2 regions of the Bradyrhizobium sp. 134 genome follow, and region 2 is predicted to be linked to the other one. Evidence: predicted binding sites of a transcription regulator. Region 2 holds the regulator's gene; the other holds the start of a gene.
The links. The regulator LexA, encoded in region 2, represses DNA repair genes until DNA is damaged. The targets are predictions, from matches to a motif close to TGTTCNNNNTGTGTTCNG.
Positions count from the first base shown of each region.

Region 1: the regulator LexA is predicted to act here: its motif matches at 2,924-2,941, upstream of IVA75_RS26725 (single-stranded DNA-binding protein).

Region 1 covers NZ_JADPKX010000069.1:330,218-336,237, reverse strand. Annotated here, with positions in the region: gene gyrA (DNA gyrase subunit A) at 1-1,890, opposite strand, end outside; gene IVA75_RS26725 (single-stranded DNA-binding protein) at 2,262-2,759, opposite strand; gene IVA75_RS26720 (outer membrane beta-barrel protein) at 3,217-3,999, shown strand; gene IVA75_RS26715 (outer membrane protein) at 4,232-4,921, shown strand; gene uvrA (excinuclease ABC subunit UvrA) at 5,199-6,020, shown strand, end outside.
Region 2 covers NZ_JADPKX010000069.1:223,440-229,459, reverse strand. Annotated here, with positions in the region: gene IVA75_RS26230 (alpha-hydroxy acid oxidase) at 1-676, shown strand, start outside; gene IVA75_RS26225 (HAD family phosphatase) at 691-1,317, shown strand; gene IVA75_RS26220 (hypothetical protein) at 1,486-1,677, shown strand; gene glp (gephyrin-like molybdotransferase Glp) at 1,898-3,109, shown strand; gene lexA (transcriptional repressor LexA) at 3,285-3,986, shown strand; gene IVA75_RS26205 (hypothetical protein) at 4,451-4,885, shown strand; gene IVA75_RS26200 (ComEC/Rec2 family competence protein) at 5,017-6,020, opposite strand, start outside.

The DNA.
Region 1 (6,020 bases), 110 kb from region 2:
CTCGCCCTGCTCTAGCGGCAGGATGTTGATCAGCGCCTTGCCGCGCGCATTCGGCGCGGCCATCGGCAGGCGCCAGACCTTGATCTTATAGACCTGGCCGCGCGAGGAGAAGAACAGCATCGGAGTATGCGTGGACGCCACGAACAGCCGGCTGACAAAATCCTCGTCGCGGGTCTGCATGCCGGCCCGGCCCTTGCCGCCGCGGCGCTGGGCCCGATAGGCCGACAGCGGCACGCGCTTGACGTAGCCGGCGTGAGAGACGGTGACGACCATGTCCTCGCGCTGGATCAGGTCCTCGTCCTCGACCTCGCCTTCCTGCTCGATGATGACGGTGCGGCGCGGGGTGGCGAACTCGGCCTTCACTTCGGCGAGTTCGGACTTGATGATTTCAAGCACGCGGTCGCGCGAGCGCAGGATGTCGAGATAGTCGGCGATCTCGCCGGCGAGCTTGTCGAGCTCCTCGCGGATTTCGTCGCGGCCGAGTGCGGTGAGGCGTTGCAGGCGCAAATCGAGAATGGCCCTCGCCTGCTCCATCGACAGCCGGATCGTGCCGTTCTCGCTGATGCGGTGGCGCGGATCGTCGATCAGCGTCAGCATGTCCTCGACGTCCCGGGCGGGCCAGTCGCGCGACATCAGGGTGTCGCGCGCGGTCGTCGGGTCGGGCGAGGTCCGGATGACGCGGATCATCTCGTCGATATTGGCGACCGCGATGGCGAGACCGACCAGGATATGGGCGCGATCACGGGCCTTGGCCAGCAGGAACTTGGTGCGCCGCGTGACGACCCGCTCGCGGAAGTCGACGAAGATCGCCAGCAGGTCCTTCAGATGCATGATCCGCGGACGGCCGCTGTCGAGCGCCACCATGTTGACGCCGAAGCTCGTCTGCAGCGGCGTGAACCTGTAGAGCTGATTCAGCACCACATCCGGCACGGCGTCGCGCTTCAATTCGATGACGACTCGGTAGCCATCGCGATCGGATTCATCGCGCAGGTCGCCGATGCCCTCGATCTTCTTTTCCTTGACCAGCTCGGCGATGCGCTCGACCATCGTCGCCTTGTTCACCTGGTAGGGAATCTCGGTGATGATGATCGCCTCGCGCTCCTTGCGGATGGTCTCGATCGCGACCTTGCCGCGCATCATGACCGAGCCGCGGCCGAGGTGATAGGCGGCGCGGATGCCTTGCCGTCCGAGGATGACGCCGCCGGTCGGGAAATCCGGTCCCGGCACGATGTTGATGAGCTCGTCGATGGTGAGCGCAGGGTTGTCGATCAGCGCGACGCAGGCGTCGATGACCTCGCCCAGATTGTGCGGCGGGATGTTGGTCGCCATGCCGACCGCGATGCCGCCGGCGCCATTGACGAGCAGGTTGGGGAACTTGGCCGGCAAGACCGACGGTTCGGTCTCGTTGTTGTCGTAGTTCGGCTGGAAGTCGACCGTGTCCTTATCGATGTCGGCCAGCAGAGCCAGCGCCACCTTCGTCAATCGGGCTTCGGTATAACGATAGGCAGCCGGGGGATCGCCGTCGACCGATCCGAAATTGCCTTGGCCGTCGATCAGCGGCACGCGCATGGAGAAGTCCTGCGCCATCCGGACCATGGCGTCGTAGATCGACTGGTCGCCATGCGGATGATATTTACCGATGACGTCACCGACCACGCGGGCGGACTTGACGTACTTCTTGTCCGGCGTGTGCCCCTGCTCGTTCATCGAGTACAGGATGCGGCGATGCACCGGCTTCAGACCGTCGCGGGCGTCAGGCAGCGCCCGCGCCACGATCACGCTCATGGCGTAGTCGAGATAGGACTTCTTCATCTCCTCGAAGATGGAGACGGGGCGAATATCCGAGGGTTGCGCCGGCTGGTCGCCGGGCTTGTCGTCGTCGTCAGCCAAGGGGAAATCCGGTGAGGTTTTATCTGGGAATCATATAGCGCATCGAGCCTCTGATAACCACCCTCGCGGCGATCTGGGAAGCGCTTTTTCCGCCTATTTTTCCAACAACTTAAGCCCTTGCGATCGGTGTCTTGGACAGCCCCCGTATCGACCTTGCAAAATCGCCGATCACGCGTCGAAAAACGCGCGGCGAGCTTGCCCCGTCAGCGCGCTTGCCAAGCCGCAATCCGAGCTCACCCGAAACATGAAGCGGGCCCGGAAATCCCGAGCCCGTCCTGCCGATTAGTGGGATTTTCTGACACGAGATGAGAAGCGCCGCCCATCCGGCCGGCGCGTCGCATTGAGACCCCGCGTTCTCAGAGCGGGATCGCTCAGAACGGGATATCGTCGTCCATGTCGCTGTTGCGGCCACCGCCGCCAGCGGCAACGGGACGGCGCGGTGCGCTGCTGACCGGACCGGAGGAGCCGAAATCGCCGCCCGGCTCGTCGCCGAAGCTGGCGCCTCCCCCACCACCGCTACGACCGTCCAGCATCGTCAGGGTCGAGTTGAAGCCCTGCAGCACGACTTCGGTCGAGTACTTCTCGACGCCGCTCTGGTCGGTCCATTTGCGGGTCTGGAGCGCACCCTCGACGTAAATCTTGGCGCCCTTCTTCAGATACTGTTCGGCGACCTTGCAGAGCCCTTCATTGAAGATCACGACGCGGTGCCACTCGGTCTTTTCCTTGCGCTCGCCGGTGGCCTTGTCGCGCCACGTCTCCGAGGTGGCGACGCTTAGATTGGCGATCGGCCGCCCGTCCTGGGTGCGGCGGATTTCAGGATCCTTGCCGAGATTTCCAACCAGAATGACCTTGTTGACGCTTCCCGCCATCTCCGCTCTCCGCTCCGAATGCCACTGAATTCAAGAAGGCCGGTCCGCTCCCCGCGTTCCGCCGTGCCCGTTGAGGCGACCCTATACGCTCGCCGAACGCTTGCGGACGACGATCAGTCCGTCACCCCTCCGGTTATCCCCACATATAGCATCGACCTCCAGTTCGTTCCAGATTTGTTCTTGGCGAAACCACCGCATCGATGTGGCGTCGATCGGCCAATGTAGTGCGGGAATGCGCGCAGCGGTTGGAACCTTTGTAGGTTCCCGAGAACGAGGGAAAGAACTTAAGATTCAGTGTGTTATGGGTACTCGCAGTGCCCCGTTCTTGTTGCATTTCGGAGACGGACTCTGCCGCCCCGTAGAGCTACGGTTTCCTCGGACTTAGTTCATATGGGCCCTCGCGCCTGATCAGCCGCTTCGGGGAAGAAAGAAGCGGACGAACCTGGGGAGACTGGCAATGAATAAGCTTCTTGTTGGTGCAATCGGTGCAGTGGCGATGGGCCTGTCGGCTCCCGCGAGCGCGGCGGATATGGCCGCGCGTCCCTACACCAAGGCCCCCGCGCCGGCGATTGCCACCATCTACGATTGGAGCGGCTTCTATATCGGCATCAACGGCGGCGGTGGCTCAAGCCACACGTGCTGGGACTTCGTCACGCCCGCGACCGGCGTTTTGGTCGGCGAAGGCTGTCACAATGCGACGGGGGGCACCGTCGGTGGCCAGATCGGCTATCGCTGGCAGTCCGCCAATTGGGTGTTCGGTCTCGAAGGCCAAGGCAACTGGGCCGACTTCCGGGGCGACAATGTGAGCACCCTCTTCCCGGGTACCGCTTTGGTGACGGGTGATCGCAACCGTTCCCGCATCGACGCTTTCGGCCTCATCACCGGTCAGGTCGGTTACGCCTGGAACAACGTGCTGTTCTACGTGAAGGGCGGCGCCGCCGTCGTCGGCGACAAGTACGACATCTACGCTGCTACAGGTACGCCCGGCGCGGGCGCGCTCCTGGCTTCGGCGCGGGAGACTCGCTGGGGTGGTACGGTCGGGGCCGGTCTGGAGTTCGGCTTCGCCCCGAACTGGTCGTTGGGCTTTGAGTACGACCACATCTTCCTTGGCGATCGCACGATCGGCTTCACAACGCCCCCAGGTGGGGTCTTCGGCAGCGACCGGATTCGGCAGGACGTCGACATGGGCCTCGTCCGCCTGAACTATCGCTGGGGCGGTCCGGTGATCGCGAGGTACTGATCGAACTGACATCCATCAAAGCAAGGCCGGCCTCGCGCCGGCCTTTTTCGTTGCTGTTCCCATGGGGGAACCAAAGGTCAGTAAATGCACCATTTTCAGGCCGCTGTGGCTTTCCAGTGACACAACTTGCGGCTTCAATGGTGTAAGTACGGCTTCAGTTGGGCAAGTGAGTCCGATGCCCTTCCTTATCGTGGAAGGCACAATCAGAAACTGGGACTGGGATTAGTTGAAAATGAAAAAGGTTTTGTTGGCTTCGGCCTGTTTGTTCGCTCTCGCTGCCCCGGCTTCGGCCGCTGATCTCGCGGCGCGCCCCTACACCAAGGCTCCGGTGGCCATGGCTTCGGTCTACAACTGGACCGGCTTCTACCTCGGTGTTGTCGGTGGCGGCGCCTGGGAAAATTCCTCGACCGACCCGAAGATGAAGGGCGGCTTCGTCGGCGGTACCGCCGGCTACAACTGGCAGACCGGCAATGTCGTGTTCGGCATCGAGGCCGATGGTGCCTGGGCTGACGTCAGCGCGTCGGTCACCGGCCCCGTTGCCGTCCCCGGCTTCGGCCTCGTCAGCACCACCCTCAGCTCGAAGACCGATGCGATGGGCACCGTGCGCGGCCGCATCGGCTACGCCGTCAACAACGTCCTGTTCTACGGCACCGGTGGTTACGCCTGGATCGACAACAAGCTCAGCATCAGCGCGCTCGGCGTGACCGTTTCCGACAGCAAGTGGCACTCCGGCTGGACCGTCGGTGCGGGCGTCGAAGCGTTCTTCGCTCCGCAGTGGTCGGTCAAGGGCGAGTACCTCTTTCGCAGCCTCGGCGGCGAGACCTACTTCTCGGGCGCCCTGCCCACCGGCACGCTCGAGTTTCACACCGTGCAGGTCGGCGTGAACTATCACTTCGGGGGCCCGATCGTCGCGAAGTACTGATCTTCGCTATCGACGCCATCGTGTTACGAAAGGCCGGCCTCGCGCCGGCCTTTTTGTTTGCCGGGCACGTTACTGCGCAGTTCCACCGCCCTGGCTCCTGCCAGATGCCGCCAGCGTGCCAACAATCGGTTGACGATTCGCAGACGCCACTGGAAATCCGTCCCCGTTCTTCCTACGTTCGCTCACATACCCATCGGCGCCGATCCCGGTTCCGGGCGAAGCGCGCCTATTCAGTTGGCGCGATCGCGCGCTTTTGGATTCCCTGAGGACCACCAGGATGGATGAAGTGATCAAGGCGAAGCGCCAACAACAGAACGCGGGATCAAACCTGCGCGCAATAACGATCCGTGGCGCGCGCGAGCACAACCTCAAGAACGTCGACGTCGAGATTCCCCGCGACAAGCTGGTGGTGTTCACGGGGCTGTCAGGCTCCGGCAAATCCTCGCTCGCGTTCGACACCATCTATGCCGAGGGCCAGCGCCGTTACGTCGAATCGCTGTCGGCCTATGCCCGCCAGTTCCTGGAAATGATGCAGAAGCCTGACGTCGACCAGATCGACGGCCTGTCGCCGGCGATCTCGATCGAGCAGAAGACGACGTCGAAGAACCCGCGCTCCACCGTCGGCACGGTGACCGAAATCTACGACTACATGCGCCTGCTGTGGGCGCGCGTCGGCGTGCCCTATTCGCCCGCCACCGGCCTGCCGATCGAGAGCCAGACCGTCTCGCAGATGGTCGACCGCGTGCTGGCGCTGCCCGAGGGCTCGCGCCTCTATCTGCTCGCGCCGGTCGTGCGTGGCCGCAAGGGCGAGTACCGCAAAGAGCTCGCCGAATGGCTTAAGAAGGGCTTTCAGCGCGTCAAGATCGACGGCGCCTTCCACGAGCTCGCGGAAGCCCCTGTGCTCGACAAGAAATTCCCGCACGACATCGACGTCGTCGTCGACCGCATCGTGGTGCGCGCCGACATCGGCCAGCGCCTCGCCGAAAGCTTCGAGACCGCACTGAAGCTCGCCGAGGGCCTCGCCGTCATCGAATTCGCCGGTGCGCCGGCTGCAGCAGCACCCGCGGAAGAGAAAAAGAAGACCGCAAAGATCCACGAC
Region 2 (6,020 bases):
TGACGCCTTCGTCGCCGACGTCGTCAGCCGGGCTGAGAAGAACGCCTATGCCGCCTTCTGCCTGACCGTCGATACCGCTCATTACAGCCGTCGCGAACGTGACATCGCCAAACGCTACGTTCGCGAGAGCCGCCTGCGCGCCACCGGCGGCGATTACCAGAAGGGTCTGGAGTGGCGGACGGTGAAGATGATAAAGGACAAGTTCAAGATCCCGCTGATCCTCAAGGGCATCGCGACGCCGGAGGACGCGCTGATCGCGATCGATCACGGCGTTGAATGGATTTACGTCTCCAACCACGGCGGCCGTCAGCTCGATCACGGTCGCGGCGCCATGCACGTGCTGCCCGAGATCGTTGACGCCGTGAACGGCCGCGCCAAGATCATGGTCGATGGCGGCGTCTGTCGCGGCACCGACATCGTCAAGGCGATCGCGGCGGGCGCCGACCTCGTCGGCATCGGCCGGCTGCAATGCTGGGCGCTGGCGGCGGCCGGCGAAGCCGGCGTGGCCCGCATGCTGGAGCTGCTCGAAGACGAAGTGCTGCGCTGCCTCGGCCTCTTGGGTGCGACCTCGTTCGCCGAGGTCAACAAATCCTGCCTGCACCAGGCCACCGCAACCAACGCGCCGAGTGTGTTCAGCGCGTTTCCGCTGTTCGACCACGAGCCGTATCGATACTGAGTGAAAGGACGAAGGTGACATCGCTCTCTCCCGGCAGCGCGGATGCGCTTCTGTTCGATCTCGGCCGCGTGGTGCTCGATATCGATTTCTCCAAGGCGATCGCCTGTTGGGCGGGACATGCCGGCTGCAAGCCTGAAGCCATCGTCGCGCGCTATGTGCGGGACAGCGAAGCCTATCGGTTGCACGAGATGGGCAAGATCAGCGATGAGGACTATTTCGCCTCACTGCGAGCCTCGCTCGGAATCGGCATTTCGGATGCGCAGTTCCTGGAAGGCTGGAACGCGATCTTCGCCGGCGAAATGCCTGACATCGCCGCGCTGCTGCCTCGCGCAGCGAAGCAGATGCCGCTCTATGCTTTCTCCAACACCAACCGGCCGCATGTGGACCATTTCTCGAGGGAATATGCCGGCGTCCTCGGCCATTTCCGCGAGCTGTATTTGTCGTCCAGCATCGGCTTGCGCAAACCGGATGCGGAGGCCTTCGACCACGTCGTTGCGGCGATCGGCGTGCCCGCCGGGCGCATCGTGTTCTTCGACGATCTTGCCGAAAACATCGAGGGAGCGCGGGCGCGCGGCTTGACAGCCGTGCATGTGACCTCGCCGCGTGACGTCGGGAACGCATTTAAGGCATTGGGCATTTGACGACGAGCCGGTGTCGCGAAACCCACTGCGGCACGGCCCGACGGGACCAATTTTGAAAAATTGAGGAACCCGATCACTTTGTGCATTTTTATACAGAGTTCCCGGAACGGAATACCACCTTCCGGACTCTTAGAGTCCGTTGGGACTTCTACGGACGGATGCATCATCGTGTTGGGCAAAACCTACCTCACCAAGCAGGCCTCTCTTCTTCTTGAATTCGCGAGGACAACTTCAGATTCGGACCTTTCCGCCAAGCTTGTGAGCAAGGCCGCCGACCTGAAATCCCAGGCCGATCCGCTGCCCGACAAGGATCAGGGACCCAAGGCGCCCGACGTAACTCACGGGCAGCCAGGGAGCTGATCGATGCAGTCCGGGGCGCTCGTCGTTCTCGTCTTGCCATGACCACTGTCCTGCCGATCTGACACGTTCTTCGGATCATGCCGCAACGCGCTTGATCCTGCCTTCCGGAACAATGCGGTGGGATGACTGCACCCGCTCAGCCGTTTTTGCCTCTGCGCGCGCGCTCGGCTAGAAGACGTGCGGAACATTCGCCCGAACGTGCCGAGCAGGAGTTTTCGCCGTGGCCTTGATGCCGGTTTCCGACGCGCTTGCCGCGGTGCTGGCGGGTGCAGAGCCGCTGCCGGATGAAATGATTTCCCTCGACCAGGCCTACCATCGCGTGCTCGCGGGTGACGTGGCGGCGCGGCGCACGCAGCCGCCGCAGGCGATGTCGGCGATGGACGGCTACGCGGTGCGCGCGGCCGATGCCGCGACGATCGATTCGGAGCTCACCATCATCGGCGAAGTCGCGGCGGGCCGACCGTTCGCGGGGATGGTCGGCGCCGGCGAGGCCGTGCGGATCTTCACCGGCGGCGTCGTTCCCGGTGGCGCGGACGCCGTCGTGATCCAGGAGGACACCGTCGCCGCCGGCAAGCGCATCACGATCAAGGAAGCCGCGATCGCCGGTCGGCACATCCGCCCCGCAGGCGTCGATTTCCGCGAGGGCGACGTGCTCCTGCGCAAGGGAAATCGTCTCACCGAGCGCGACCTCGCCCTCGCCGCCGGGATGAACCATCCGCACCTTGGCGTTTTCAGGCGTCCGAAAGTCGCGATTCTCGCCACCGGCGACGAGCTGGTGATGCCGGGCACCATGCCCGGCCACGGCCAGATCGTCTATTCCAACGGCTACGCCCTGCACGCGCTCGCCCGCAGCGAGGGCGCCGAGACCATCGACCTCGGTATTGCCGCCGACACGCTGGAGGCGACCGCCGCCGGCATCCGCCGCGCCCGCGAGAGCGGCGCCGACATCCTGATCACGACCGGCGGCGCATCGGTCGGCGACCACGATCTGGTCCAGCAGGCACTGCGGGTCGAAGGCATCGCAATGGCGTTCTGGAAGATCGCGATGCGGCCAGGCAAGCCGATGATGCACGGGCGGCTCGGCGCAATGGGTGTGATCGGCCTGCCGGGCAATCCCGTGTCGTCCTACGTGTGCGCTTTCCTGTTCATGGTGCCGCTGATTCGCGCCCTGTCGGGCCGTTCGGTGATTCACCATCGCCGTGAACGCGCCGTGCTCGGCCGCGACGTCGGCGCCAACGACCAGCGCGAGGACTATCTGCGCGCGCATCTGGAGGAGCGTGACGATGGCACGCGCGTCGTTCTTCCCGTCAATCATCAGGACTCTTCGCTGCTTGCGAATCTCGCTGCAGCACAGGTACTTCTCGTGCGCGCACCGTTCGCGCCGAAGGCCGAAGCCGGCACGGCTTGCGAAGTGTTGCGGCTCCCCGTCTGAGCGTCCGGCAATGCACGTTCCGCGAACTTTGCTCTGTTCACGGTAAATTAAGCAGTTGCGGAACATGTATCGAACATATAGTGTCCGTTCATGATTTGTTTCGAGCATGTAGCGGCTTATTGCCGAATTCAGCGTCTCGGAATCGGACGACATCAACCGGGGGACTTTGGTCGAGATGTTAACGCGCAAACAATACGAGCTTCTGCGGTTCATCAGTGAACGTCTGAAGGAAAGCGGCGTACCGCCCTCCTTCGACGAGATGAAGGATGCGCTCGACCTGCGCTCGAAGTCGGGCATCCATCGCCTGATCACGGCGCTCGAGGAGCGTGGCTTCATCCGACGCCTGCCCAACCGCGCCCGTGCGATTGAAGTCATCAAGCTGCCGGAGCTCCAGGCAGCCGCCGGCAGCCGCCGCGGCTTCACGCCGAGCGTCATTGAGGGCAATCTCGGCAAGGTGCGTGCGAGCTCCAGCCTGCCCGCGGACGAGGGCGAACGTCCCGTCGCGGTGCCGGTGATGGGTCGCATCGCGGCCGGCACGCCGATCGAGGCGTTGCAGACCCGCAGCCATACTATCAGCGTACCGCCTGACATGCTCGGCTCGGGCGAGCATTACGCGCTCGAAGTGCGCGGTGATTCCATGGTCGAGGCCGGCATCCTCGATGGCGACATGGCGCTGATTCAGCGAAACGAGAGCGCCGATACCGGCGACATCGTGGTGGCGCTGATCGACGACGAGGAAGCCACGCTGAAGCGCTTCCGCCGTCGCGGCGCCTCGATCGCGCTCGAGCCCGCCAACGCGGCCTATGAGGTCCGCATCCTGCCACCCAACCGGGTGAAGATTCAGGGCAAGCTGATCGGGCTTTACCGGAAGTACTGATACCGGGCGTCCTTGATACCGGGAGTACTTCATACCGGAGGTGCTTGGCGCCGCGCGCGCTTCCGATCGGCATCGCCGGTCAGGGATTGGAGCGGATCATCGTCCGCTCCGGCTGGGTAGTCTTTCTGGTTCTGCACAGACTATCCGGCCCCTCCTTCGGCGCTGGCTCCTCGCGACGCCCACGAAGCGGAACTGGTTCGCGGCGCAAGTGTTCGAGGAAACAGCGGCCAGCGATCAAGCTCGACCGTTGCGGTCAAGCCGGCGATATTCGCGCACGCGCCTCCCGAATGCATCGCAGCAGGCTTTGTTCCTATTGAATGCGGGAAAGATAATGTGATCGCGGCTTGCGGAAACCAGCCGCAGATTTGCCCACAACCAAGCAGAGCGTTCATGCTTCAACTCTGATAGAGGCCTGCGCCTCGATTAAGAGACGCGGGTTGCTATCCCAGCATGAGGAGCACCCGATGTGTGACTACAGCCTGCATGCCGTCGCGTCGCGCCCCGCCGAAGTCGGCGAGACGATCGTCACGACAAGCTTCCGCGGCACCTCGACGCGCGGCTTCGCCTCGGCAGCCGATCCGTCTGTTGCCGTGTGCCTGCTGCCGGGAACGGAGCTCGCCTTCGCCGACGACGTTCGCTACGACAATCGCTGGATCTGGACGCGCACCATCAATTCCCGCGTGGGCAAGTTCGGCAAGATCGACCCGCACGTTCCCGACCGCCATCATGACGCGATCGAATTCCCGGACGGCAAATATGTGCTGGTGACGCAGCTCGTCGAAGGCCAGCGCGCGACCGTGCTGCAACTGCCTGTGACCGAGCCGGTGACGGAGCGCGAGCACAAGGCGCAGGTCATCGCCGACAGGCAGCCGACCGTCACGCGCCTGCCGATCGGCTGACGCAGCCGGCTACGAGGTCGGAGGTCAAGATTGAATCGCCATCGCCGGCCGTGGCCGGCGAGATGGCGTGGTTTGCGCCCAGCGAATCCGAGCAGATGCACCGATCCACTGCATTGCTCCGCACCGTCAGATCAATCGTCGGCCTGCAAGTCGGTCTCCGCCGGCGTTGCGTCCTTGATGCGGGGCGCGATCGCCTTCGGCGCAAGGCTGCCGTCGAAATCACCCTCGCCTGCGCCGGCTGGCAACCAGGGGCGGCTCGCGCCTCTCGCCCTCACCGCGTGAACCACAAAGCCGTCACCACGCTGCGTCAGCGCCAGCGCACTCTGACTGGCGAGCCGTTGCCGATCGACCACCATCGCCGCGCAATCGGGCGGCGCGGGGCGTGTCGTCACCACCAGCGCGGCCCGACTACAATCGTCCGCAAGAGCGTCGACGCGCAGTGCCAGCGCGACCAACCTCCCGTCGGCCAGTGGCGTCACGCAGCCCGATTCGTCACATGACACGCCATCGGCCAGCGAGGCTCTGCCGGCATCGCGCGGATCGGCGTCGGCAGCGAGCCATTCCTTGAGCAAAAAGCTGTCCTTGCTCGTCCTGATCAGGTGCAGATATCCGTCCCTGCCCCGCACCGCGACGCTGGCGCCATCCCCGGCAATCAGGATGTCGGGCTGCCGCGCCGACAGTCCCCAGAGGATCGCTGCCAGCAGGACCAGGGCGCCGGACCAGCGTAGCGGCGTGCGCAACAAGCCTAGCACAATGATTCCCAGGCTCGCCGCGATCAGCGACGTGATCCCGAACGCCGGGATGCGGCCGACCGCGCCCGGCAATGCCGCGACCCAGCGCGAGACCGCGACCATCCACTCGATGCCGATCCCCATCAGCCACCAGAACACGCTGTCCAGCCCGAACGGCGCAGCAAGCAGCCCCAACAATCCCGCCGGCATCACCAGCGCCGAGACCACCGGCATCGCGCAGAGATTGGCAAGCACGCCAAACGGCGTGACACGGTGGAAATGGAAAGCGGCGTAGGGCGTGGTCGCAAGTCCCGCAATCAGCGAGGCCATGAACAGCATCGCGATCTCGCGGCCACCCCACATCGCAATGCGCGCGGTCGCCGAATGGTCCGGCGAGGCAAACA